2 regions of the Streptomyces sp. BBFR51 genome follow, and region 1 is predicted to be linked to the other one. Evidence: riboswitches for the same ligand, from Rfam matches in the RefSeq annotation. Region 1 holds a riboswitch; the other holds the start of a gene.
What was found. A riboswitch is a leader RNA that binds a small molecule or an ion and turns the genes downstream of it on or off. The one in region 1 is predicted to bind glycine.
Positions count from the first base shown of each region.

Region 2: linked by a shared signal. The riboswitch ahead of gcvT (glycine cleavage system aminomethyltransferase GcvT) and the one ahead of gcvP (aminomethyl-transferring glycine dehydrogenase) in region 1 are both predicted to bind glycine.

Region 1 is NZ_CP172448.1:1,498,746-1,510,286, forward strand. Features, by position in the region: gene ACGH7X_RS06745 (glutamate--cysteine ligase) at 1-928, opposite strand, end outside; gene ACGH7X_RS06750 (hypothetical protein) at 1,481-2,065, shown strand; gene ACGH7X_RS06755 (DUF5999 family protein) at 2,342-2,545, shown strand; gene ACGH7X_RS06760 (LacI family DNA-binding transcriptional regulator) at 2,776-3,840, shown strand; gene ACGH7X_RS06765 (DUF1707 domain-containing protein) at 3,850-4,452, opposite strand; gene ACGH7X_RS06770 (molybdopterin-binding protein) at 4,586-4,981, shown strand; gene ACGH7X_RS06775 (molybdopterin-binding protein) at 5,097-5,516, shown strand; gene gcvP (aminomethyl-transferring glycine dehydrogenase) at 5,574-8,459, opposite strand; glycine riboswitch at 8,637-8,732, opposite strand; gene ACGH7X_RS06785 (PRC-barrel domain-containing protein) at 8,883-9,260, shown strand; gene ACGH7X_RS06790 (DNA polymerase IV) at 9,283-10,665, opposite strand; gene ACGH7X_RS06795 (MerR family transcriptional regulator) at 10,742-11,242, opposite strand.
Region 2 is NZ_CP172448.1:5,932,207-5,943,747, forward strand. Features, by position in the region: gene ACGH7X_RS27245 (L-serine ammonia-lyase) at 32-1,399, opposite strand; gene glyA (serine hydroxymethyltransferase) at 1,500-2,777, opposite strand; gene gcvH (glycine cleavage system protein GcvH) at 2,793-3,170, opposite strand; gene gcvT (glycine cleavage system aminomethyltransferase GcvT) at 3,267-4,385, opposite strand; glycine riboswitch at 4,542-4,636, opposite strand; gene ACGH7X_RS27265 (AAA family ATPase) at 4,816-5,484, shown strand; gene ACGH7X_RS27270 (enhanced serine sensitivity protein SseB) at 5,560-6,363, shown strand; gene ACGH7X_RS27275 (enhanced serine sensitivity protein SseB C-terminal domain-containing protein) at 6,555-7,352, shown strand; gene ACGH7X_RS27280 (ABC transporter permease) at 7,668-8,675, shown strand; gene ACGH7X_RS27285 (ABC transporter substrate-binding protein) at 8,746-10,545, shown strand; gene ACGH7X_RS27290 (ABC transporter permease) at 10,654-11,541, shown strand, end outside.

The DNA of each region.
Region 1 (11,541 bases):
GCAGGACGAGTTCGGAGAGCGAGGGCACGCCGCCCGCGTCCAGGACCTCCAGCGGGTCCTCCTCGTCGCAGATCGGCAGCAGCGCCGGGAAGTAGCGCCGGTTCTCCTCGAACAGGTCGTAGGCCGAGGTCACCCACCGCTCGCCGAACCAGGTGCGCGGCCGCACGCCCTGGGCCTGCAGCTCGGGCGGGCGGGTGTCGGTGGACTGCTGGAACAGCGGGGGCCGCGACTCACGCCACAGCTCGCGGCCGAACAGGAAGGGTGCGTTGGCCCCGAGGGCGATCTGTGCGGCGGTGACCGCCTGGGCCGCGTTCCACACGTCGGCGAAGCGGTCCGGGGTGACCTGGAGGTGCAGTTGCACCGAGGTGCAGGCGGCTTCGGGGGCGATGGACTTGGAGGTGCAGGTCAGACGCTCGACGCCCTCGATGTCGAGGGTGAAGTCCTCGCCGCGGGCGGCCACGATCTGTTCGTTGAGCAGCGCGTAGCGGTCGACGGCGGAGAGGTTGGAGGAGACCAGGTCGTCCCGGTCCAGCGTCGGCAGAATGCCGATCATCGCGATTCCCGCGTCCACCTCGCCCGCCTTGCGGTCCGCATATGCCAACGACGTACGGATCTCCTCGGCGAGCCGGTCGAATACCCGGCCGCCCAGGCGATGGGGAGCTATGTTGACTTCCAGGTTGAACATGGCGAGTTCTGTTTGGAAGTCGCGACTCGCGATGCGCTCGAGGACTTGCGCATTCAACATTTTCGGCATCCCGTCGGCACCGACGAGATTCAATTCGATCTCCAGCCCCATGAGGTTCTTCGGGCGGTCGAACCGCTTCTCCGCCAGAAGTCGCTCCAGGCCCGTCAGGCACCGCTGGAGCTTCTCGCGGTAGCGCTGGCGATCGGACAGGTCGAACTGACCTGCCACGACCTTCTCCCCCATGGAAGAGTCCCTTCTCGGAGCGATGAGTGGAAGCGCCGGCCGCCGGTGGCCGGTCCGGTGGGATGATGCCCAGCCGAAGCGATCGATAACGTCCCCGCACCGGCCCGGCACCCGCTACGCTGTGCCGATGTGACCGGTGGCACATTCACCGGGCATGGCACGGCGAGCAGTTTCCCGGGCCGACAACTCGTGAAAAACGCCGACGACAATTGGCCGACCGCTTGGTGAACATTCCCCGAGGTCACCGTCGTACACCCGGCCCGAAATCCGGAGGATTCCCGCATATCGGCGGCCGAATTCAACCTTGTACTGGTTACCGGAATCGGCTAGCCGAAACACAGTCTGAACACATGTCGTATAAACTCCGCGGACGAGGCAGCGGACCGGCGCCCGCGGTCGAAGGATCCTGCCGTCGAGCTGACGCGCGGCAGGCCTCACCCACTTCTCGGTTCCAGGACCCGGACCCTGCCTCCCCAGCCCCGTGAGCCGACAGCGTCGTCCGCCCCGCTCCGCCCTCGCGCCACCGTGCCTTCGAATGAGAGGCGACCCATCATGCCCCTGCGTGTCTCCCCGGCCCCCGCGCCGGCCCTGCGCTCCGTCCTCACCGCCCTCTCCTCGCCCACCGCGGTCCGAGAGGCCCGGACTCCCGCCCTGCTCGGCGCCCAGGGACCCGCCACGCCCGAACTGCCGCTGCCCGTGCACGTCCTCGACCGGATCACGGCGGAGGGCGTGACGGCGACGCGACTGACCGGGTGGCGGTTCCACATCCGGTGCGGCGACCGGGCGGTGGCGGCGGCGGAGACCATGCTGACCCCCGACGGCTGGGCGTTCTCGCACTTCTTCGAAGGCCCCTACGTCGCCTCGACCGAGCGCGCGCTGCGGCAGGCCGAGTCGGTGACCCAGTCCTACCAACCGCGTCTGCTGTCGGTTCCCGAGCTGTACATGCTCACGCTGTGGCTGCACGGCGACTGCACCGCGGACGCCGCCGCCGGGCACCCCGCGGCCACCGACCTGCTGGTGCCGCTGGCGCCGGCGCCTCCCGGCATCGCGGCCCACCGGCCGCACCGGGTCGCCGACCTGCTGCCGGTCCTCACGCACCGGCTGACGCCGACGCGGCTGCTGGGTTCTCCCGCCTGACCCGCCCCGCTCTCCCCCACCCGCGCGGACTAGCCCCATCCGGCCATGACGAACCATCCGAAGTGACAGTGCAGTTGGGCTGAACCGTCCGCGCGGGTGATGCGTCATCAACCTGTGAGAAGCGGTGCTGCGAAATACCTGCGGATCGACGCCCGTGGGGCAACACTGGGTTCGGACCGACTTATACAACGGGGGGCGGCCATGGACGACGTTTCACGCCGCGGGACAGACAAGACAGCGCACTCACCCATCACGACAGACCGAGAGACCCCACTCATGTGTCAGCACAAACCACCGTGCCCCTCAGCCGTCTCCGCCGACCGGGAGTCCGCCCGCCTCGTGGCGCACCACCCGGAGCAGGGGTGGAGCCTGCTGTGCAACGGTGTCGTCCTCTTCGAGGACACCGGTGAGCTACTGCCGGACGGTCAGGTCATCGCCCCGCACCGCCCTGTCGGCGCGGGTCTGATCACCGCCGCCTGACCACCGACCGGGCGGGGTGACCCCACCGCGCCCGGTGCATCACGGGGCCGGCCCGCAGCCACGGCTGCGCACCGGCCCCCACGCGTGTCCGGAGCCGGTCACTCCCCGTAGCTCCGCTGGTCCGACGCGGTGACAGCCCGGTATCCGGGCCCGGAACGCCTTCCCCCGAGCGCCGGGTTTCCGGAAGACTCCTGGAGGTTTCACGGTCCGCGTCGACGGAGGTGGGGGAAGTGGCAGCAGACGGGGCCCGGGTCAGGACGGCTTCCGGTGGCCGGGGCAGGGTCACGATCACGGACATCGCCCGTCGCGCGGGGGTTTCGGTGCCGACCGTGTCCCGGGTCGTGAACGGCCGGTCGGACGTGTCGCCCGGGACCCGGGCGCGGGTGGAGGAGTTGCTGCGCCGGTACGGCTACCGCAAGCGCGCCGTCTCTCCCGGCCGCCGGGCCGCCCTGATCGACCTGGTCTTCAACGACCTGGACAGTCCCTGGGCCGTGGAGATCATCCGGGGCGTCGAGGAAGTGGCCCACGCCGCCGGGGCGGGCACCGTGGTGTCCGCGATCCACGGACGTTCGGGCGACGCCCGTCAGTGGATGCGCAATCTGCGGGCCAGGGCCTGCGACGGCGTCGTGCTCGTCACCTCCGCCCTCGACCCGGTCCTCCACCAGGAGCTGCGGATCCTCGGTGTGCCGCTGGTCGTCGTCGACCCGGCGGGCTCCCCCGCACTGGACGTGCCCACCGTCGGCGCCGCCAACCGGTCCGGCGGCATGGCGGCCACCGAGCACCTGCTGGCGCTGGGACACCGCAGGATCGGCCTGGTCACCGGGCCGCCGCGGCTGCTGTGCTCACGGGCCCGCCTCGACGGCTACCGAGCCGCTCTGGAAGGCGCCGGCATCGGCGTGGACGAGTCGCTGATCGTCCCCGGCGACTTCCGCCACGAGTCCGGCTTCGCCGGCTGCGACGCCCTGCTGGACCTGTCCGCGCCGCCGACCGCCGTCTTCGCGGCCAGCGACCAGATGGCGCTCGGCGCGATCGAGGCGCTGCGCCGGCGGGGGCTGAGGGTGCCGCAGGACATGAGCGTCGTCGGCTTCGACGACCTTCCGGAGGTCCGCTGGTCGGCGCCGCCCCTGACGACGGTGCGCCAGCCGCTCGCCGACATGGGCAAGGTGGCCGCGCGCACGGTGCTCCGCCTGACCCGCGACGAGCGGCCGGACTCGCCACGGGTCGAGCTGGGCACGGAACTGATACTCCGGTCCAGCACGGCACCCCCGCCCGGCTCCGCGGCACTCTCCCGCTGAGCCCGCGCTCTACGCCTTCCGCCCGAGCCCGCGGCGCGGCGAGCGCACCACGACTTTCCCCCAGCTGATCGCACCCGCGATCTCCACCCTGAGCACCACGGGCGCCCCGGTGTCGACCGTCCGCGGCGTCTTGACCTCGGCGAAGCTCGTCACCAGTGAGTCGGTGTCCACCACGATGCCGGGCCGGGTCAGCAGCTTCAGCGCCCCGGCCTGCATGTCGAGGTCGATGCGGAGGGTGTCGTGGGTGATCACGGCCCGGGCCAGGTCGAGCGTCACCTCGCCCCAGGCCGAGCGGATCTCCATCCGCCGCGGCACCACCCAGCCCTCGCCGCGCCGGGTGGACGCGCCCTCCTGCTCGATGCGGACGACGTCCTTGGCCGCGGCGGCGGGGGCCGGGGCCCCGTCCGTCACGACGGGCAGGTCGGCGGTGAGGACGGCCAGCTCGCCCTGGGTGCGCGCGGTGAGTGCGGCGCCCACCCGCTCGTCCAGCTCCTCGGCGGTCAGCCGGCCGTCGCTGGCGGCGGCGCTCAGTATGTCCACGGCTCTGTCCCGGTCCGTGTGCGAGGCCCGCAGTGCGGGCGTCCCGCCGTCCTGTGAAGGCTGCACCGACATAGCTCGACCCCGATCTCCCCGGGGCGTCGTGCGCGACCACCCCACCACTGCGGCAGACTAACGCTATATCGCGTTATACCCAACGGCCAACCCCGCGTCCGGCGTTCCCCTCCCCCGGCCTATCGTGACCGGCATGCAGTCCTACACGATCGGCCAGGCGGCACGGCTGCTCGGCGTCAGCCCGGACACCGCCCGCCGCTGGGCCGACGCGGGCCGGTTCACCACCCAGCGTGACGAGGGCGGGCGGCGCGTCGTCGACGGGCGCGACCTGGCCGCCTTCTCGGTCGAACTCGCCCGCTCGGGTGGCGCCGACGCGGACACCCCGTACACCTCGGTCCGCAACGCCTTCCCGGGGATCGTGACCGCGATCAAGCTCGGCGACGTCGCCGCCCAGGTCGAGATCCAGGCCGGCCCGCACCGGCTCGTCTCCCTGCTGACCCGGGAGGCGGTGGAGGAACTCGGCCTGGAGGTCGGCATGGAGGCCACCGCCCGGGTGAAGTCGACGAATGTCCATATCGACAGAACCTGACCGGACGCCCGGCGTGGCCGGAGCCGCGTGCACCTCACCGGAGCGGGCGACGGCCCAAGACGACGCAGACGCGCGCATGCCCGGCGCAAGGCTTCCACCGGGCTACGGTGCCCTCATGAGCCTGAGCATCCGCAACCAGCTCCCCGGCACCGTCACCGCCGTCACCCCGGGCGAGGCCATGGCGACGGTCGGGATCCGCCTCTCCGGCGGCCAGGACCTCACCGCGGCGATCACCCGGGACGCCGCCGAGGACCTGGCTCTCGCCGCCGGCACCGCCGTCCGGGCCCTGGTGAAGTCCACGGAAGTCGCCCTGGCCACCGGGCCCGTCGAGGGCCTGTCCATCCGCAACCGGCTCCCCGGTACGGTCACCGCTCTCACCACCGGCGCCGCGATGGCCTCCGTCGCGGTCGCCGTCGAGGGCGCCGAGCTGACCGCCGCCATCACCAGGGAGGCCGCCGACGACCTGGGCCTGGCCGTCGGCGTTCCGGTCGTCGCGCTGGTCAAGGCGACCGAGGTGTCCCTCGCGACCGCCTGACACGAGAAGAGGCTCCGTCCGGGCCTGCGCCCGCACGGAGCCTCTCTGCTACGGGACTCAGTCCTCGTACGCGTCCAGCGGCGGGCAGGAGCAGACGAGGTTCCGGTCGCCGAAGGCCTGGTCGATGCGGCGCACCGGCGGCCAGTACTTGTCGGCGGCGGACACCCCGGCCGGGAAGACGGCCTCCTCGCGGGTGTACGCGTGGTCCCACTCGCCGCCCAGCGCACCGGCGGTGTGCGGTGCGTTGCGCAACGGGTTGTCGTCCTCCGACCAGGCGCCGGAGCCGACCTTCTCGATCTCCGCGCGGATGGCGATCATCGCCTCGCAGAACCGGTCGAGCTCGGCCAGGTCCTCGGACTCGGTCGGCTCGATCATCAGCGTGCCGGCCACCGGGAAGGACATCGTCGGCGCGTGGAAGCCGTAGTCGATCAGGCGCTTGGCCACGTCGTCGACGCTCACGCCGGTCGCCTTGGTCAGCGGGCGCAGATCGATGATGCACTCGTGCGCGACCAGCCCGCCGGGGCCGTTGTAGAGCACCGGGAAGTGCGGCTCCAGGCGCTTGGCGATGTAGTTGGCGGACAGCACGGCCACCTGCGTGGCGCGCTTGAGTCCCTCGCCGCCCATCAGCCGGACGTACGACCACGAGATCGGCAGGATGCCGGCCGAGCCCCACGGCGCCGCCGAGATCGGGCCGACACCGGTCTGCGGACCGGCCGCGGGCTGCAGCGGGTGGTTGGGCAGGTACGGCGCCAGGTGCGACCGTACGGCCACGGGGCCGACGCCGGGACCGCCGCCGCCGTGCGGGATGCAGAACGTCTTGTGCAGGTTCAGGTGGGAGACGTCGCCGCCGAAGTGGCCGGGCTTGGCGAGGCCGACGAGGGCGTTGAGGTTGGCGCCGTCCACGTAGACCTGACCGCCCGCGTCGTGCACCCGGGCGCAGATGTCGGCGACGTGCTCCTCGAACACGCCGTGCGTGGAGGGGTAGGTGATCATCAGCACGGCGAGCTCGTCGCGGTGCTTCTCGATCTTGGCGCGCAGGTCCTCGACGTCGATCTCGCCGTCCTCGGCGGTCTTGACGACGACGACCTTCATGCCGGCCATCACGGCGCTGGCGGCGTTGGTGCCGTGCGCGGAGGACGGGATGAGGCAGACGGTGCGCTGCTCGTCGCCGTTGGCCCGGTGGTAGCCGCGTACGGCCAGCAGGCCCGCGAACTCGCCCTGCGACCCCGCGTTCGGCTGGAGCGACACCTTGTCGTACCCGGTGACCTCGGCGAGCCGCTCCTCCAGCTCACGGATGAGGGTCAGGTAGCCCTGCGCCTGCTCGGCGGGTGCGAAGGGGTGCAGCGCGCCGAACTCGGGCCAGGTGACCGGTTCCATCTCGGTGGTCGCGTTGAGCTTCATCGTGCAGGAGCCCAGCGGGATCATGCCCCGGTCCAGCGCGTAGTCCCGGTCGGCGAGGCGGCGCAGGTAGCGCAGCATCGCGGTCTCGGAGCGGTGCTGGTGGAAGACGGGGTGGGTCAGGAAGTCGTCGGTGCGCAGCAGCGCCTCGGGCAGCGTCTCCCCGGTCTCCGCGTCCAGCGACTCGATGTCGCCCTCCACGCCGAAGGCGTGCCACACGCCACCGACCTGGGCGCGCGTGGTGGTCTCGTCGCAGGCGAACGACACGTGGTCGGCGTCGACGAGCCGGAGGTTGACGCCGTTCCCGCGGGCGGCGTGGACGACCTCTGCGGCCCTGCCGGGCACCCGCGCGGTGACCGTGTCGAAGTAGGAGCCGTGGACGATCTCCACGCCGTCGGCGGCGAGCCCCGCGGCGATGACGGAGGCGTAGCGGTGGGTGCGCCGGGCGATCGCCCGCAGGCCCTCCGGCCCGTGGTACACGGCGTACATGCCGGCCATGACGGCGAGCAGCACCTGCGCGGTGCAGATGTTGCTGGTGGCCTTCTCGCGGCGGATGTGCTGCTCGCGGGTCTGCAGGGCCAGCCGGTAGGCCTTGTTGCCGTCGGCGTCCACGGAGACGCCGACCAGGCGGCCGGGGAGGCTGCGGGCGAACTTCTCGTGCACGGCCATGTAGCCGGCGTGCGGCCCGCCGAAGCCCATCGGCACACCGAAGCGCTGGGTGGTGCCCACCGCGATGTCCGCGCCCAGCTCGCCGGGCGAGGTGAGCAGCGTGAGGGCGAGCAGGTCGGCGGAGACGGTGACGAGCGCGCCGAGTTCGTGCGCCCGGTCGACGACCGGCTTGATGTCACGGACGGCACCGGAGGCGCCCGGGTACTGGATCAGGACGCCGTTGATCTCCCGCTCGGCCACCTCGGCGGGGATGCCCGCGCTCAGGTCGGCGACGACGACCTCGACGCCGGTCGGCTCCGCACGGGTCCTTATCACGGCGACGGTCTGCGGCAGGGCGTCCGAGTCGACCAGGAACAGGCCCTTCTTGTTCTTGCCCATGCGCCGGGAGAGCGCCATCGCCTCGGCGGCGGCGGTGCCCTCGTCGAGCAGCGAGGCACCGGAGGTGGGCAGACCGGTGAGCTCGGCGACCATGGTCTGGAAGTTGAGCAGCGCCTCGAGGCGGCCCTGGGAGATCTCCGGCTGGTAGGGCGTGTACGCCGTGTACCAGGACGGGTTCTCCATGACGTTGCGCAGGATGACCGGCGGGGTGAAGGTGCCGTAGTAGCCGAGGCCGATCATGGAGTCGAGGACCTGGTTGCGGTCGGCCAGTGAACGCAGCTCGGCCAGCACCTGGGCCTCGGAGCGGGCGCCCGGCAGGTCCAGCGCGTCGGCGTTCTTGATCACATCCGGCACCGCGGCGGCCGTCAGCTCGTCGAGCGAACCGTAACCGACCTGCGCGAGCATCTTGGCCCGGGCCTCGTGGTCGGGGCCGATGTGGCGCTGCTCGAAGGGCATTGCCTGTTCGAGTTCGGAGAGCGGAGTGCGGTGGGCGGTCATTGCGGAGGCCTCCTGGTCTGACGACCTTCGAGGGGCACCACGGCGCGGGTACCCGGACGGCCTCCCCCTCTGTCATCTCAACCTGAGAGCTTCACCGGGCGAGCCCGAGGGCCCTCCCGGCTTTCACCGTCGGTGAGAGCGGAAGCCGTCGACACCCGCCCTGCTTTCCAGAGTGACCTCGTCCGTGCGGTACGTGAGCCTGAGAGATTCCGGGGAGGATTTGCTCCTTCGGCGCCTCCGATGGTGTTCGGAGGACTCTCCCGCGCGGGGTCAGCAGCCGTTTGCCAGCGTACCAGCGAGGCCGCCGCACGGACTTCGAGTGGCCGAGCGGCCACATGTGCTCTTTTGTAGTACTTACGGATGATTAGGCGGCTGGTGTGCGACCCCAGTGCGGCCCAGTGGTGCGATCAAGTGGAGGGCCCCGTGCGTACTGACATCGATCCGCGGAACCTGATCGGCCGCAAGGCGTTCGACCGCGACGGCACCAGGATCGGCACCGTGGACGAGGTCTACCTCGACGATGCCACCGGCGTCCCCGAGTGGGCGGCCATACGAACGGGACTCTTCAGCCGGGACGCCTTCGTCCCCCTGGAGCCCAGCGAGCTGGTCGACGGCACCCTGCGCGTGCCCTTCGACCGGGCCCTGATCAAGGAGGCGCCCGACTTCGGCGTCGGCCGCCACCTCTCACCGGAACAGGAACTCCAGCTCTACCACCACTACGGCCTGGACGTGGCGGCCCCTCCCCCGCCCCCCGACCACGACTTCGGCAAGCTGGCCGGCAAGGGCAACGAGGACAACTGACACACCGTCCCTCCGTCACCCATCACCGGGCCACCGGCCTCGCGGGCCCGGCCTCCCCGGGTCTTCGTGCCGCGCGCGCGACCAGCGGCAGCGGATCCGCCGGGGTCAGCTCCGGGTCGTCCACCGCAAAGGTCCGCACCCGGCCGGTCGGCGAGTACGGCGTCTCGAACCGCACGGTGACCCGCCCGAGACCGCTGCCCTGCACCCACCCGTGCCCGTGCTCCACGTGCCGCACGTCGTGCCCCGACGGCCATCGACGCTCGGTGGGGGACGGCTGCTGCTCCTCGGCGGGATCTGTCTCTGGCTCCTCGGCCGGTTCCTCGGCCAGCTCCCCCGCCGCCTGCGCGAACAGGTCCTCCTGTGTGTAGTCGGCGAGCCCGCTGACACCCACCCCGAGCAGCCGCACGCCGCCCGTGGTGTCCACCGAGTCCAGCAGCCGGGCGGCCGCCTCCCGCACCACCGCCGGGTCGTCGGTTGGGCCGCGCAGCGTCTCGGAGCGGGTCAGCGTGGAGAAGTCGTACCTGCGCACCTTGAGCACGATGGTCCGCCCGGACAGACCGGACCCGCGCAGCCGCCGCACGCACCGGTCCGCCAGGCGCCCCACCTCGACGCCGACGCGCACCCGGTCGTGGATGTCCACGTCGTAGGTGTCCTCGACCGACACCGACTTGGTCTCCCGCTCGGCCACCACGGGCCGCTCGTCACGGGCCAGCGCCATGGCGTACAGCGCGTGGCCGTGCGCCTTGCCCAGCAGCCGCACCAGCTCGTCCTCGCCCGCCTCGGCGATCTCGCCGACCGTGGTGATCCCCGCCCGGCGCAGGTGGTCCCCCGTGGCCGGTCCCACCCCGGGCAGCGTCCGCACGGTCATCGGCTCCAGCATCGCCCGCTCCGTCCCCGGCGGGATGAGGACCAGTCCGTCGGGCTTGGCCTCTTCCGAGGCGATCTTGGCGAGCATCTTGGAGGCTGCCAGTCCCACCGACCCGGTGAGGCCGGTGACGGTACGGATGTCCGTGCGCAGCTTCGCTCCGGCCAGCCGCGCGGACGCCGCGTCCCAGGCCGTCCCGCCGGCCTCCAGGTCCACGAAGGCCTCGTCCAGGCTCAGCGGCTCCACCAGCGGCGACAGCTCCCCCAGCAGCCGCATCACCTGCTCGCTGATCGACCGGTACAGCTCGAAGCGAGGAACGAGGTAGGCGGCGTGGGGCGCGAGCCGACGGGCCTGGCCCATGGGCATCGCGGAGTGCACACCGAACACCCGCGCCTCGTACGAGCAGGTGGCGACCACGCCGCGTGGTCCGAGGCCGCCCACGACGACGGCCTTCCCGCGCAGGCTCGGCTTGGACGCCTGCTCCACCGAGGCGAAGAAGGCATCCATGTCGAGATGCAGGATCGTGGGCGCGGTTCTCACATCTCCGATGCTGCCCTACGCCACTGACAATGCGGCCGGACGGCGGTCGGAAGGCGTCCGCCGGAGCGGCGGTGGATCAGACCGCCCTGTTGCGCCGCCGTGCCAGCTCGTCCGCCGGATTGTGCCCGACCAGGGTCTCCCCCGTGTCGATCCGCTCCCCGTGAAGCTGCGACAGGGCGCTCTCCACGTCCCGCCACACCACGCCGACCGCGATACCGAAGATGCCCTGACCGCCCTGCAGCAGGGCGTGCACCTCGTCGGGCGAGGTGCACTCGTAGACGGTGGCGCCGTCGCTCATCAGCGTCATCCGCTCCAGGTCGCAAAAACCGCGCTCCCTCAGATGCTGGACGGTGGTGCGGATGTTCTGCAGTGACACCCCGGTGTCGAGGAAGCGCTTGACGATCTTCAGCACGACCACGTCGCGGAAGCTGTACAGGCGCTGCGTACCGGAACCGTGCGCGGGCCGCACGCTGGGCTCGACGAGCCCCGTGCGGGCCCAGTAGTCGAGTTGCCGGTAGGTGATACCGGCGGCCGCGCAGGCCGTCGGCCCGCGATAGCCGATCTGCTCGGACGCCATGGACGTCGCCCCTCCGCTGGTCGGCACGACTGCCGGTCGCCGCAGACCCGGATCGGCCGCGCCACCGTGCTGGGGATGGCCCCCGCTCGTGCGGAGCCGAGAGCCCGGGGGAGGGTACGGACCGCCTGCCCCGAGGCTGTGCCCGGGGCCACCCCCAGCCGTACCGTCGCCGCTGATTCTCACGCCGACCTCCGTCCTTGACCTGCCTCCTCGAAGGTAGGCAGTCACCAAGGGTGCGTCAACGATCGCCACACTCGGCACGCCGAGTGATAATCACCCTACGAGTGGTTTCCCGTGCC
Region 2 (11,541 bases), 4.4 Mb from region 1:
ACGGGGAGCCGGATCCGGGCGGGCCCGCGCCTCAGCACTCGATGATGTTCACCGCGAGCCCGCCCCGCGCCGTCTCCTTGTACTTGACCGACATGTCCGCGCCGGTGTCCTTCATCGTCTTGATGACCTTGTCGAGGGACACCTTGTGGGAGCCGTCGCCGCGCATCGCCATCCGGGCCGCGGTGACGGCCTTCACCGCGGCCATGCCGTTGCGCTCGATGCACGGGATCTGGACGAGGCCGCCGACCGGGTCGCAGGTCAGGCCGAGGTTGTGCTCCATGCCGATCTCGGCGGCGTTCTCCACCTGCTCCGGGGTGCCGCCCATGACCTCGGCGAGGGCGCCGGCCGCCATGGAGCAGGCCGAGCCGACCTCGCCCTGACAGCCGACCTCGGCGCCGGAGATGGAGGCGTTCTCCTTGAAGAGCATGCCGATGGCGCCCGCGGCCAGCAGGAAGCGGACCACGCCGTCCTCGTCGGCGCCGGGGACGAAGTTCACGTAGTAGTGCAGGACCGCCGGGATGATGCCGGCGGCGCCGTTGGTCGGGGCCGTGACGACCCGGCCGCCGGCCGCGTTCTCCTCGTTCACGGCCATCGCGTAGAGCGTGATCCACTCCATGGCCAGGGCCTTCGGGTCGCCCTCGGAGCGCAGCTTGCGCGCGGTGTTCGCGGCCCGGCGGCGCACCTTCAGGCCGCCCGGCAGGATGCCCTCGCGGGACATGCCGCGGTCCACGCAGGCCCGCATCACGCGCCAGATCTCCAGCAGGCCCTCGCGGATCTCGTCCTCGTCGCGCCAGGCCCGCTCGTTCTCCAGCATCAGCGCGGAGATGGACAGGCCCGTCTCCCGGGCCAGGCGCAGCAGCTCGTCGCCGGTGCGGAAGGGGTACTTCAGCACCGTGTCGTCGAGCACGATGCGGTCCGCGCCCACCGCGTCCTCGTCGACGACGAAGCCGCCGCCGACCGAGTAGTACGTCTTCGTCAGCACCTCGGCGCCCTGCGCGTCGTAGGCCCACAGGGTCATGCCGTTGGCGTGGTACGGAAGCGCCTTGCGGCGGTGCAGGACCATGTCGTCGTCGTAGGCGAAGGCGATCTCGTGCTCGCCGAGGAGACTGAGGCGGCCCGCGGACCTGATCGTCTCGACGCGTTCGTCGGCCGACTCCACGTCCACGGTGCGCGGTGAGTCGCCCTCCAGGCCGAGCAGCACCGCCTTGGGGGTGCCGTGGCCGTGGCCGGTGGCGCCGAGGGAGCCGTACAGCTCGGCGCGGACCGAGGTCACGGAGTCCAGCAGCTCCTCGTTGCGCAGGCGGCGGGCGAACATGCGGGCCGCGCGCATCGGGCCGACCGTGTGCGAGCTCGACGGGCCGATGCCGATCGAGAACAGGTCGAAGACCGAGATGGCCACGGGGACTCCTCAGAACGGGGGTGGTGCAGAGGGTGGTGCTTCGGGTGGGGCGCCGTGCCTGCTTGTGGCGGGCGCGGCGCCCCACCCCGGGATGCGGTGTCTACTTGTTCAGACCCGGGTACAGCGGGTGCTTGTCGGCCAGGGCCTTCACCCGGGCCTTGAGCGCCTCGGCGTCGGCGGCCCCGAAGGGAGAGGGCGCCTTCAGCGTCTCGGCGATCACGTCCGCGACCTCGGCGAAGTCCTCGGCGGTGAAGCCGCGGGTCGCCAGGGCCGGCGTGCCGATGCGCAGACCGGAGGTCACCATCGGCGGACGCGGGTCGTTCGGGACGGCGTTGCGGTTGACCGTGATGCCGACCTCGTGGAGGCGGTCCTCGGCCTGCTGTCCGTCCAGCTCGGAGTCGCGCAGGTCCACCAGGACCAGGTGGACGTCCGTGCCGCCGGTCAGGACGGAGACGCCCGCCGCCTTCGCGTCGTCCCGCACCAGGCGCTCGGCCAGGATGCGGGCACCCTCCAGCGTACGGCCCTGGCGCTCCTTGAAGTCCTCGCTCGCGGCGACCTTGAAGGCGACGGCCTTCGCGGCCACCACGTGCTCCAGCGGGCCACCCTGCTGACCGGGGAAGACAGCCGAGTTGATCTTCTTGGCCAGCTCGGCCGTGGAGAGGATCACACCGCCGCGCGGGCCGCCCAGCGTCTTGTGGGTGGTGGTCGTCACCACGTGCGCGTGCGGGACCGGGTTCGGGTGCAGGCCCGCCGCGACCAGACCGGCGAAGTGCGCCATGTCGACCATGAGGTACGCGCCGACCTCGTCGGCGACCTTGCGGAACGCGGCGAAGTCCAGCTGACGCGGGTAGGCCGACCAGCCGGCCACGATCAGCTTCGGCCGGTTCTCCTTGGCCAGGCGCTCCACCTCGGCCATGTCGACCTGGCCGTCGTCGCCGACGTGGTAGGGGACGACGTCGTAGAGCTTGCCGGAGAAGTTGATCTTCATGCCGTGGGTCAGGTGCCCGCCGTGGGCGAGGTTCAGACCCATGATCGTGTCGCCGGGCTTGAGCAGCGCGAACATCGCGGCCGCGTTGGCCTGGGCGCCCGAGTGCGGCTGGACGTTGGCGTGCTCGGCGCCGAAGAGGGCCTTGACCCGGTCGATGGCGATCTGCTCGACCACGTCGACGTGCTCGCAGCCGCCGTAGTAGCGGCGGCCTGGGTAGCCCTCGGCGTACTTGTTGGTGAGGACCGAGCCCTGGGCCTCCATGACCGCGACCGGGGCGAAGTTCTCCGAGGCGATCATCTCGAGGGTGGACTGCTGGCGGTCCAGCTCGGCGTCGACGGCCGCGGCGACGTCGGGGTCGAGCTCGTGCAGGGGTGTGTTCAGAAGCGACATGCGGTCCGTGACTCCTCAGCCGGCGGTGAAGGCGGTGTACTCGTCGGCGGAGAGCAGGTCGGCCGGCTCGTCCGTGATCCGCACCTTGAACAGCCAGCCGCCCTCGAAGGGGGCGCTGTTCACCAGCGACGGGTCGTTGACGACGTCCTCGTTGACCTCGGTGACCTCGCCGGAGACGGGGGAGTACAGGTCGGAGACCGACTTGGTGGACTCCAGTTCGCCGCAGGTCTCGCCCGCGGACACCGAGTCGCCGACCTCGGGGAGCTGCACGAAGACGACGTCACCGAGCGCGTTGGCCGCGTGCTCCGTGATGCCGACCGTCGAGGCGCCGTCCTCGGCGCCCGACAGCCACTCGTGCTCCTTGCTGTAGCGCAGCTGCTGGGGGTTGCTCATGGCCTGAATTCTCCTGTACGCGAGAAAGTCGCTGGTGAAGGGGGTGGTGGAGTGGGGTGACGGAGTGGGGTGACGGACGGGGCCGGCGCCCAGTGTCTACTTCTGGCGCTTGTAGAACGGCAGCGCCACGACCTCGTACGGCTCGTGGCTGCCCCGGATGTCCACACCGACACCCTCCGTGCCCGGTGCCGCGTGCGCGGGGTCGACGTACGCCATGGCGATCGGCTTGCCCAGCGTCGGGGACGGGGCGCCGGAGGTGACCTCGCCGACGACCTCGCCGCCGGCGACGACCCGGTACCCGGCGCGCGGGACCCGGCGGCCCTCGGCGACCAGGCCCACCAGGACGCGGGGAGGCTCCGAAGCGGCGCGCTCGGCGGCCTCGGTCAGCGCGGCACGCCCGACGAAGTCGCCCTCCTTCTCGAACTTCACCACCCGGCCGAGCCCGGCGTCGAACGGCGTCAGCGCGGTCGTCAGCTCGTTCCCGTACAGCGGCATGCCCGCCTCCAGGCGGAGCGTGTCCCGGCAGGACAGGCCGCACGCGACGAGACCGACGCCCTCGCCCGCCCGGGTCAGCGCCTCCCACAGCTCCACGGCGTGCTCCGGCTTCACGAACAGCTCGAAGCCGTCCTCGCCGGTGTAGCCGGTACGGGCGATGAGCGCCGGGACGCCGGCGACCGTGCCGGGGAGCCCGGCGTAGTACTTCAGGCCGTCCAGGTCGGCGTCGGTGAGGCTCTTGAGGATGCCGGGGGACTCGGGACCCTGGACGGCGAGCAGCGCGTAGGCGTCGCGGTCGTCGCGCACCTCGGCGTCGAAGCCGGCGGCCCGCTCGGTGAGGGCGTCCAGCACGACCTGGGCGTTGGAGGCGTTGGCCACGACCATGTATTCGGTCTCACCGAGCCGGTAGACGATCAGGTCGTCCAGGATGCCGCCGTCCTCGCGGCAGATCATGGTGTAGCGGGCCCGGCCCGGCTTCACGCTGCCGATGTTGCCGACCAGCGCGTGGTTCAGCAGTTCGGCGGCCTGCGGGCCGGTGACGGTGATCTCACCCATGTGCGAGAGGTCGAAGAGACCGGCCCGGGTGCGCACCGCGACGTGCTCCTCGCGCTCGGAGCCGTAGCGCAGCGGCATGTCCCAGCCGGCGAAGTCGGTCATCGTCGCGCCGAGCGCGCGATGCGTGGCATCCAGCGCGGTACGGCGGAGTTCGGAACTGCTCATCGGTCGGTCGTCTCCCAGGACAGGACGTGGCGAGGTCGGTCCTCCCCATCTGTCATCGGAACCTGAGAGGTTCGCCCTGGCCACCGGAGTACGGCGATCAGCGGCTTGCACCTTGGGTGGGACCGCCGTCGGGGGCGGTCCGCTTTTCAGATGTGCCTCGCCCGCGCGGTAACGGGGCCTGAGAGATTCAAGGGAGGGACTTGCTCCTTCGGCGCCCCGGCGACGGCCGGGGACTCTCCCGCGCGGATTCAAACGGCCGGTATGCAGTTGGCGCCGCCATCATTGCACGCCCGGCCGATCCCTGGGCAGAGCTGTTCTTGTAACCGGCTTGTGGCAGTAAGCGAACGAAAACGCGAGACCTGCGCATTACCTTCTCTTTACACTCGACGGGACGGGAACTCGTGAACCGCCCCAGGGGAGGACGATCACGGTGGACAGGACCACGGCGTACGCCACGACCGCGGGGCTCGCGCTGCCCAAGCAACCCGCCGCCCCGGCCCCGGAGGCGTGTGCCGAACTGCCCGCGCCCGTCGTCCGCGACCTGCGGGAGCGCGCCGGCCGCAGCCCGCACGCTCTGCTCTTCGGACCCCGGGATCTGGTGGTGATCACCGGCCTGCCCGGCAGCGGCAAGTCCACGCTGATGGAGCGCACCGTGCGCGGCCGGCGCGTCGACTCCCAGGACACCCGCGACCGCTGGGACCGCCGCATGCCGCGCCTGCTCCCGTACGGGCTCTACCGCCCCGTGGTCCGCCTCGCCCACTACGCCGGACTGCGCCGCGCGGTGCGCTCCGGCGAGGGCGTCGTCGTGCACGACTGCGGCACCCAGGCCTGGGTGCGCGGCTGGCTGGCCCGCGAGGCCCGCCGCCGGGGCGGCACCCTGCACCTGCTGCTGCTCGACGTCGCCGCCGACGAGGCCCTGGCCGGCCAGCGCGAGCGCGGCCGGGGCGTGACGCGGTACGCGTTCCTGCGGCACCGCACGGCCAACTCCCGTCTGCTGCGCGCGGTGACCGCGGGCACCCTGCCCGTCGGCTGCGCCTCGGCGATCGTCCTGGACCGCGCGGCGGCCGACACGCTCCACCGGATCGCCTTCACGGGGTGACACACCGTAGGGCCACTGGGCCGAACGGGTTAGCCTTTCAGTCACGAACAGCGGTACCAGGCAGGCGGTAGGCAGATGGACTTCCCAGGGGACCTCCCGGCGGACTTCGCCGCCGGATTCCCGGCACAGGCACACCCCCACCCGCACGGCGGGTGGCCCGGCAACGAGCTGGAGGAGGTGCTGTCCGCCTCCCTCGGCGTACCCGGCGCCGGCGGCCGCATCGTTGAGGTCCTCGGCCGCAGCTTCGTCTGGGTGCCGCTGCCGGGCGGCGGCGGCCCGCACAGCGGCCCCCTCGACCTGCCCTCCCTGGAGATCGACGGCCAGGCCTATGTGCCGGTCTTCAGCTCCGAGCAACAGCTTCGCCAGGTCGCCGGGCCGCAGATGGCTTACACCGTCGCCCCCGCCGCGGAGTTCGCCCGCGGCCTGCCCCCGCAGGTCGGCATCGCCGTGAACCCGGAGGGCGTGGTCGGCGTCCCGCTGCCGCCGCCGGCCGTGGCCGAGCTGTGCCGGGCCGGGCGCACCCAGTTGGACGGGCCCGCGTCCGGCGGCCGGGTCCGCCTCTTCGAGCCGGACTGGCAGGACGACCCGGTGGACTTCCTGGCCGCGGCCTCCGCCGAGTTCGCCGCCACCGGCGTCGTGCGCAGCGCGCGGCGCTGCCTGGCCGCCGTCGAGACCGCCGACCCGACCCTGTTCGTCGGCGTCGAACTCACCCACTGGGAGGGCGACGCCCGCGCCCTCCCCCTGGACGCCCTCGGCCGAGCCCTCACCAAGGCCCCGCCGAAGTGGCAGGTCAACCTGGTCCTCCTGGAGGCGGCCCAGGACCCGGTCTGCGACTGGATGCGGCAGAAGGTCCGGCCGTTCTACGAACTGGACTGGTAACGCCGTTCAGCGGGAGCGCCCCCGCAGGGGCGCGGGGCTGTGACATGTGCGGCTCCGCCGCGCGGGCGCGAGCAACCACGACGAAACCCGCACCCGCCAACGGACAGCACACCCCGAGCTCATAGGCACCCCGCACCCGGCGGAGCCTTAAGCTGGTTCCACAACCGGGACTTCTCGAAGGGGCGATACGCGTGAGCGCCAGCGGCACCACGACCGGGCAGGTCGAGCACATGCTGCGCCAGGTGACGCCCGGGCGCTACGACGCCTACGAGGCCCTGCTGCGCGCACTCGCCACCCCCACCTCCGGCCAGGTCTGGATGCTGCTGTGGCACGGCCAGGCCGGCTCCCCGGACGCCCAGTACGGAAACATGGAGGTCGAAGGCCACGGCTACGCGCCCTGCGTCACCTCCGCCCAGGAACTGTCCGCCAGCGGCTGGAACCGGTCGTACGAGGTGGTCGACGGTCTGGAGGTGGCCCGGGCCCTGTACCCGGACCACTACGGCCTCTGGCTCAACCCGCACGCACCCGGCGGCGGCGTCGGCATCCCCTGGCTCGACCTGCGCCGCATCGCCTCCGGCCTGGACCGTCAGGCCGCCGGGCCCCTGCGCCTGTCCGATCCGGCCATCGAGATCCCCCAGTTCTACGCCCTGCTCGCGCAGAACGCCCACCGCACCCCCGCGGTCCGCGCGCTGCGCCGCGCCTGGGTGCAGCCGGCGCTGGGGGCGCCGTATCTGGCCATCGGTCTGGACGTGTACGACACCTCCCCGCCGGCCGTCGACGCGGTGCGCGCGATGATGCAGCAGTCCGTCGGCGCGGTACCGGACGGGCTGCCGGTGTCGACGGTGGCGATGACCGACGTCCACGACCCGGTCGCCATGTGGCTGCGGGCGAACGCGCGTCCGTTCTACGACCGCGAGGCCCACGTGGCCGCCCCCGCCCAAGCTCCGGCGGGCGGGTACGGATACCCTCCGGCCGGTAGCCGGTACTGACGGACGCGGGGTCCGGCGGCCCGGTCATCAGAGGCGATCTTCGCGCGTAGATGACGGCGTAAAGCACCCTCTTGTCCCCGATGTCCCAACTCGCCCCTGTCCGGCCCCCGTTACCCACTGTCCGGATAACGGAACACCTCAAACAGCATCACGGTTGCGCATCCATTCCCCGTCAAGTCTGGCTACAGATCGCCAAAGCGTTGAAGACTCCCGCAACAAGGGGTGGATGCTCGCCTCTTTGTACGACGGACTGATCACGCCGCTACAGCGGCAAGTGCGGGCCGGCTACCGCCGGTTGAGAGGGGTCCCTGCCAGATGACGGCACCATTGCACGAGCCGACCGCGGAAGCGGCCCCGAGTGCGGCAGAGGAAGCCGCGGTCGCCGGAGCCGAGGCCAAGTCGGTACAAGGGCGCTCCCTGGGCCGGATCGCCTGGGAGCGCCTGAAGAGGGACAGGCTGGCCCTCGCGGGCGGCGTCGTGGTGCTGCTCCTCGTCCTGGTCGCCGTGCTGGCGCCCCTGATCACCTCTCTCTACGGGCAGGAGCCCAACGCCTACAACGAGGACATGATCGACCCGCTGTTCGGCACCCCCACGGGGTCCCTGGGCGGCGTCAGCGGCGAGCACTGGCTCGGCGTGGAGCCGGTCAACGGCCGTGACATCTTCGCCCGCATCGTTCACGGCGCGCGCATCTCACTGCTCGTCGGCTTCCTTTCCGCGATGGTCGCCGTGGTCATCGGCACCGTCCTCGGTGTCCTGGCCGGCTTCTTCGGCGGCTGGGTCGACTCCCTCATCAGCCGGATCATGGACGGCCTGCTGGCCTTCCCGCAGCTCCTTTTCATCATCGCGCTGGTCTCCGTGATGCCGGACTCCATGCTGGGGCTGAGCGGTACGGGCGTGCGCCTGCTCATGATGATCGTGGTCATCGGCTTCTTCGGCTGGCCCTACATCGGCCGGGTGGTCCGCGGCCAGACACTCTCGATGCGCGAGCGGGAGTACGTCGAGGCGGCGAGATCCCTGGGTGCCGGACGGTTCTACATCCTGTTCAAGGAGCTGCTGCCCAACCTGGTGGCGCCGATCATCGTCTACACGACGATGATGATCCCCACGAACATCCTCACCGAGGCGGCGCTCAGCTTCCTCGGCGTGGGCGTCAAGCCGCCCACGTCGTCCTGGGGGCAGATGCTCTCGAGCGCGATCGACTACTACAAGTCGGACCCCATGTACATGGTGGTCCCCGGTGTGGCGATCTTCATCACCGTTCTTGCCTTCAACCTCTTCGGCGACGGCGTGCGCGACGCGTTGGACCCCAAGGGCTCCCGCTGACCTGCCGTACCGCAAAGCGACCCGTGGCACCTGCACGGGGTCTCTCATCTAATCCGGAGGATCCGAGATCGTGACTACCCAACGCACCTCAGGGCGGCGCAAGCAGGCTTTGGCCGCTGCCGCAGTGGTCGCCGCGCTGCTGACCACGGCGGCGTGCGGCGGCGGCGACGACGACAGCGGCGGCGGTTCGAAGAACGGCGCGGCCGGCTTCGACGCCGCCAACAACAAGGTCGCCCAGGCCTCCGAGGCCAAGAAGGGCGGGACGCTGAAGTTCGCGAGCACGCAGGACGCCGACTCGTGGGACACCACGCGCGGCTACTACGGCTTCATGTGGGACTTCTCCCGCTACTACAGCCGCCAGCTCGTCACGAACAAGACGGAGCCGGGCGCCGCCGGTGCGGAGACGACTCCGGACCTCGCCACCGACGTCGCCAAGGTCTCGGACGACGGCAAGACCTACACGTACACCCTGCGTGACGGCGTCACCTGGGAGGACGGCAAGCCGATCACCTCCAAGGACGTCAAGTACGGCATCGAGCGCGTCTGGGCGCAGGACGTGCTGTCCGGCGGTCCGACGTACCTCAAGGAGGTGCTCGACCCCAAGGACGAGTACAAGGGCCCGTACAAGGACAAGTCCGCGGACAAGCTGGGCCTGAAGGCGATCGAGACGCCGGACGACAAGACCATCGTCTTCCACCTGCCGCAGGCCAACTCGGACTTCGAGGAGATGCTCGCGCTGACCTCGGCGTCCCCGGTCCGCCAGGACAAGGACACCAAGTCCAAGTACGGCCTGCACCCGTTCTCCTCGGGCCCGTACAAGTTCGAGTCCTACAACCCCGGCAAGGACCTGACCCTGGTCCGCAACACCGAGTGGAAGCAGGATTCGGACCCGGTCCGCAAGGCGTACCCGGACAAGGTCACGATCAAGTTCTTCACCAACGCCAACGACCTGGACGCCCGCCTGATCGCCGGCGACTACGACATCGACCTGGCCCAGACCGGTCTGTCCCCGCAGGGTCGTACCACGGCGCTGAAGGAGCACAAGGAGAACCTGGACAACCCGATCTCGGGTTACATCCGGTACGCCTCGTTCCCGCAGAACGTGAAGCCGTTCGAGAACATCCACTGCCGCAAGGCCGTGATCTACGGCGCCGACCACGTCTCGCTGCAGACCGCGCGCGGCGGCCCGATCGCCGGCGGCGACATCGGCACCAACATGCTGCCGCCCGCCGTCCCGGGCTCCGAGGGCCAGAAGTACGACCCGTACGAGATCTCCGGCGCCAACAAGAGCGGCAACGTCGAGAAGGCCAAGGAAGAGCTGAAGGCCTGCGGCAAGCCGAACGGCTTCAAGACCACCATCGCCGTCCGTAACAACAAGCCGGTCGAGGTCGCCACGGCCGAGTCCATGCAGGCCTCGCTGAAGAAGGTCGGCATCGAGGCCGAGATCGACCAGTACGACGGCTCGCAGTACGCCAGCGTCATCGGCAGCCCGACGAACGTGGCCAAGAAGGGCTACGGCATCATCATCATGGGCTGGGGCCCGGACTTCCCGTCCGTGCAGGGCTACGGTCTGCCGCTGTGGCACAGCGACTACATCCTCGACAGCGCGAACAACAACTTCGCGATGATCGACGACCCGAAGATCGACGGCCTCTTCGCCGACTACCTGAAGGCGACGGACGACGCGGGCAAGAAGAAGATCGCCACGGAGATCAACCACAAGGTGATGGAGGGCGCGTACTACCTGCCCTTCGTCTTCGAGAAGTTCATCAACTGGCGCTCCAGCAACATCGCGAACGTGTACACCACCGACGCCTACAGCGGTATGTACGACTTCGTCAACATCGGCCTGAAGAACCCCAAGAAGTAACCGGTACACCCGCCGTACGGCACGAAAGGCAGGTGAAGGCCGGCGCGGCGTGACCGCGGGCCGCCGGAAGACCTCCGGCGGCCCGCGGTACGCAGCGGGCCGCAACCCGTGCTCGCTTACCTCATCAGGCGGCTCTTCGCCGCCGCTGTGATGCTCGTGGTCATCATCCTGGTGGTCTTCGGCATCTTCTTCCTCGTCCCCAAGTGGGCGGGCGTCGACGTCGCCCTGAACTTCGTCGGCAAGCAGGCGGACCCCGCCGCTGTCGAGGGTGTGCGGGAGAAGCTGGGTCTGGCCGACCCGGTCCTCGTTCAGGCCTGGGAGTTCTTCAAGGGCATCTTCGCGGGTCGCACCTACGCGGCCGGCGGTGACGTGACCAACTGCGCCGCGCCCTGCTTCGGCTACTCCTTCAAGACCGAGCAGTCCGTCTGGCCGGTCCTGACCGAGCGTTTCCCGGTGACCCTGGCTCTCGCGCTCGGCGCCGCCGTGCTGTGGCTGATCTTCGGCGTGGCCGCCGGCGTGCTCTCCGCCCTCAAGCGCGGCACGCTGTGGGACCGCGGTGCGATGGTCGTCGCCCTGGCGGGTGTCTCCCTCCCCATCTACTTCACCGGTCTGCTCAGCCTGGCGATCTTCTCCTACGGCCTCGGCTGGATCAACGGTGAGTTCGTGCCGCTCGAGGAGAGCTTCACCGGATGGTTGGGCGGCATGATCCTGCCCTGGGTCACCCTGGCCTTCCTGTACGCCGCGATGTACGCCCGGATCACCCGCGCCACCATGCTGGAGATCCTCGGCGAGGACTACATCCGCACCGCGCGGGCCAAGGGCCTCAAGGAACAGGTCGTCATCGGCAAGCACGCGATGCGGTCCACCCTGACCCCCCTGCTCACCATGCTCGGCATGGACCTCGGCGCCCTGATGGGCGGCGCGATCCTGACCGAGACCACGTTCAGCCTGCCCGGCCTCGGCCAGAAGGTGCTGGACGCGATCAAGAACCACGAC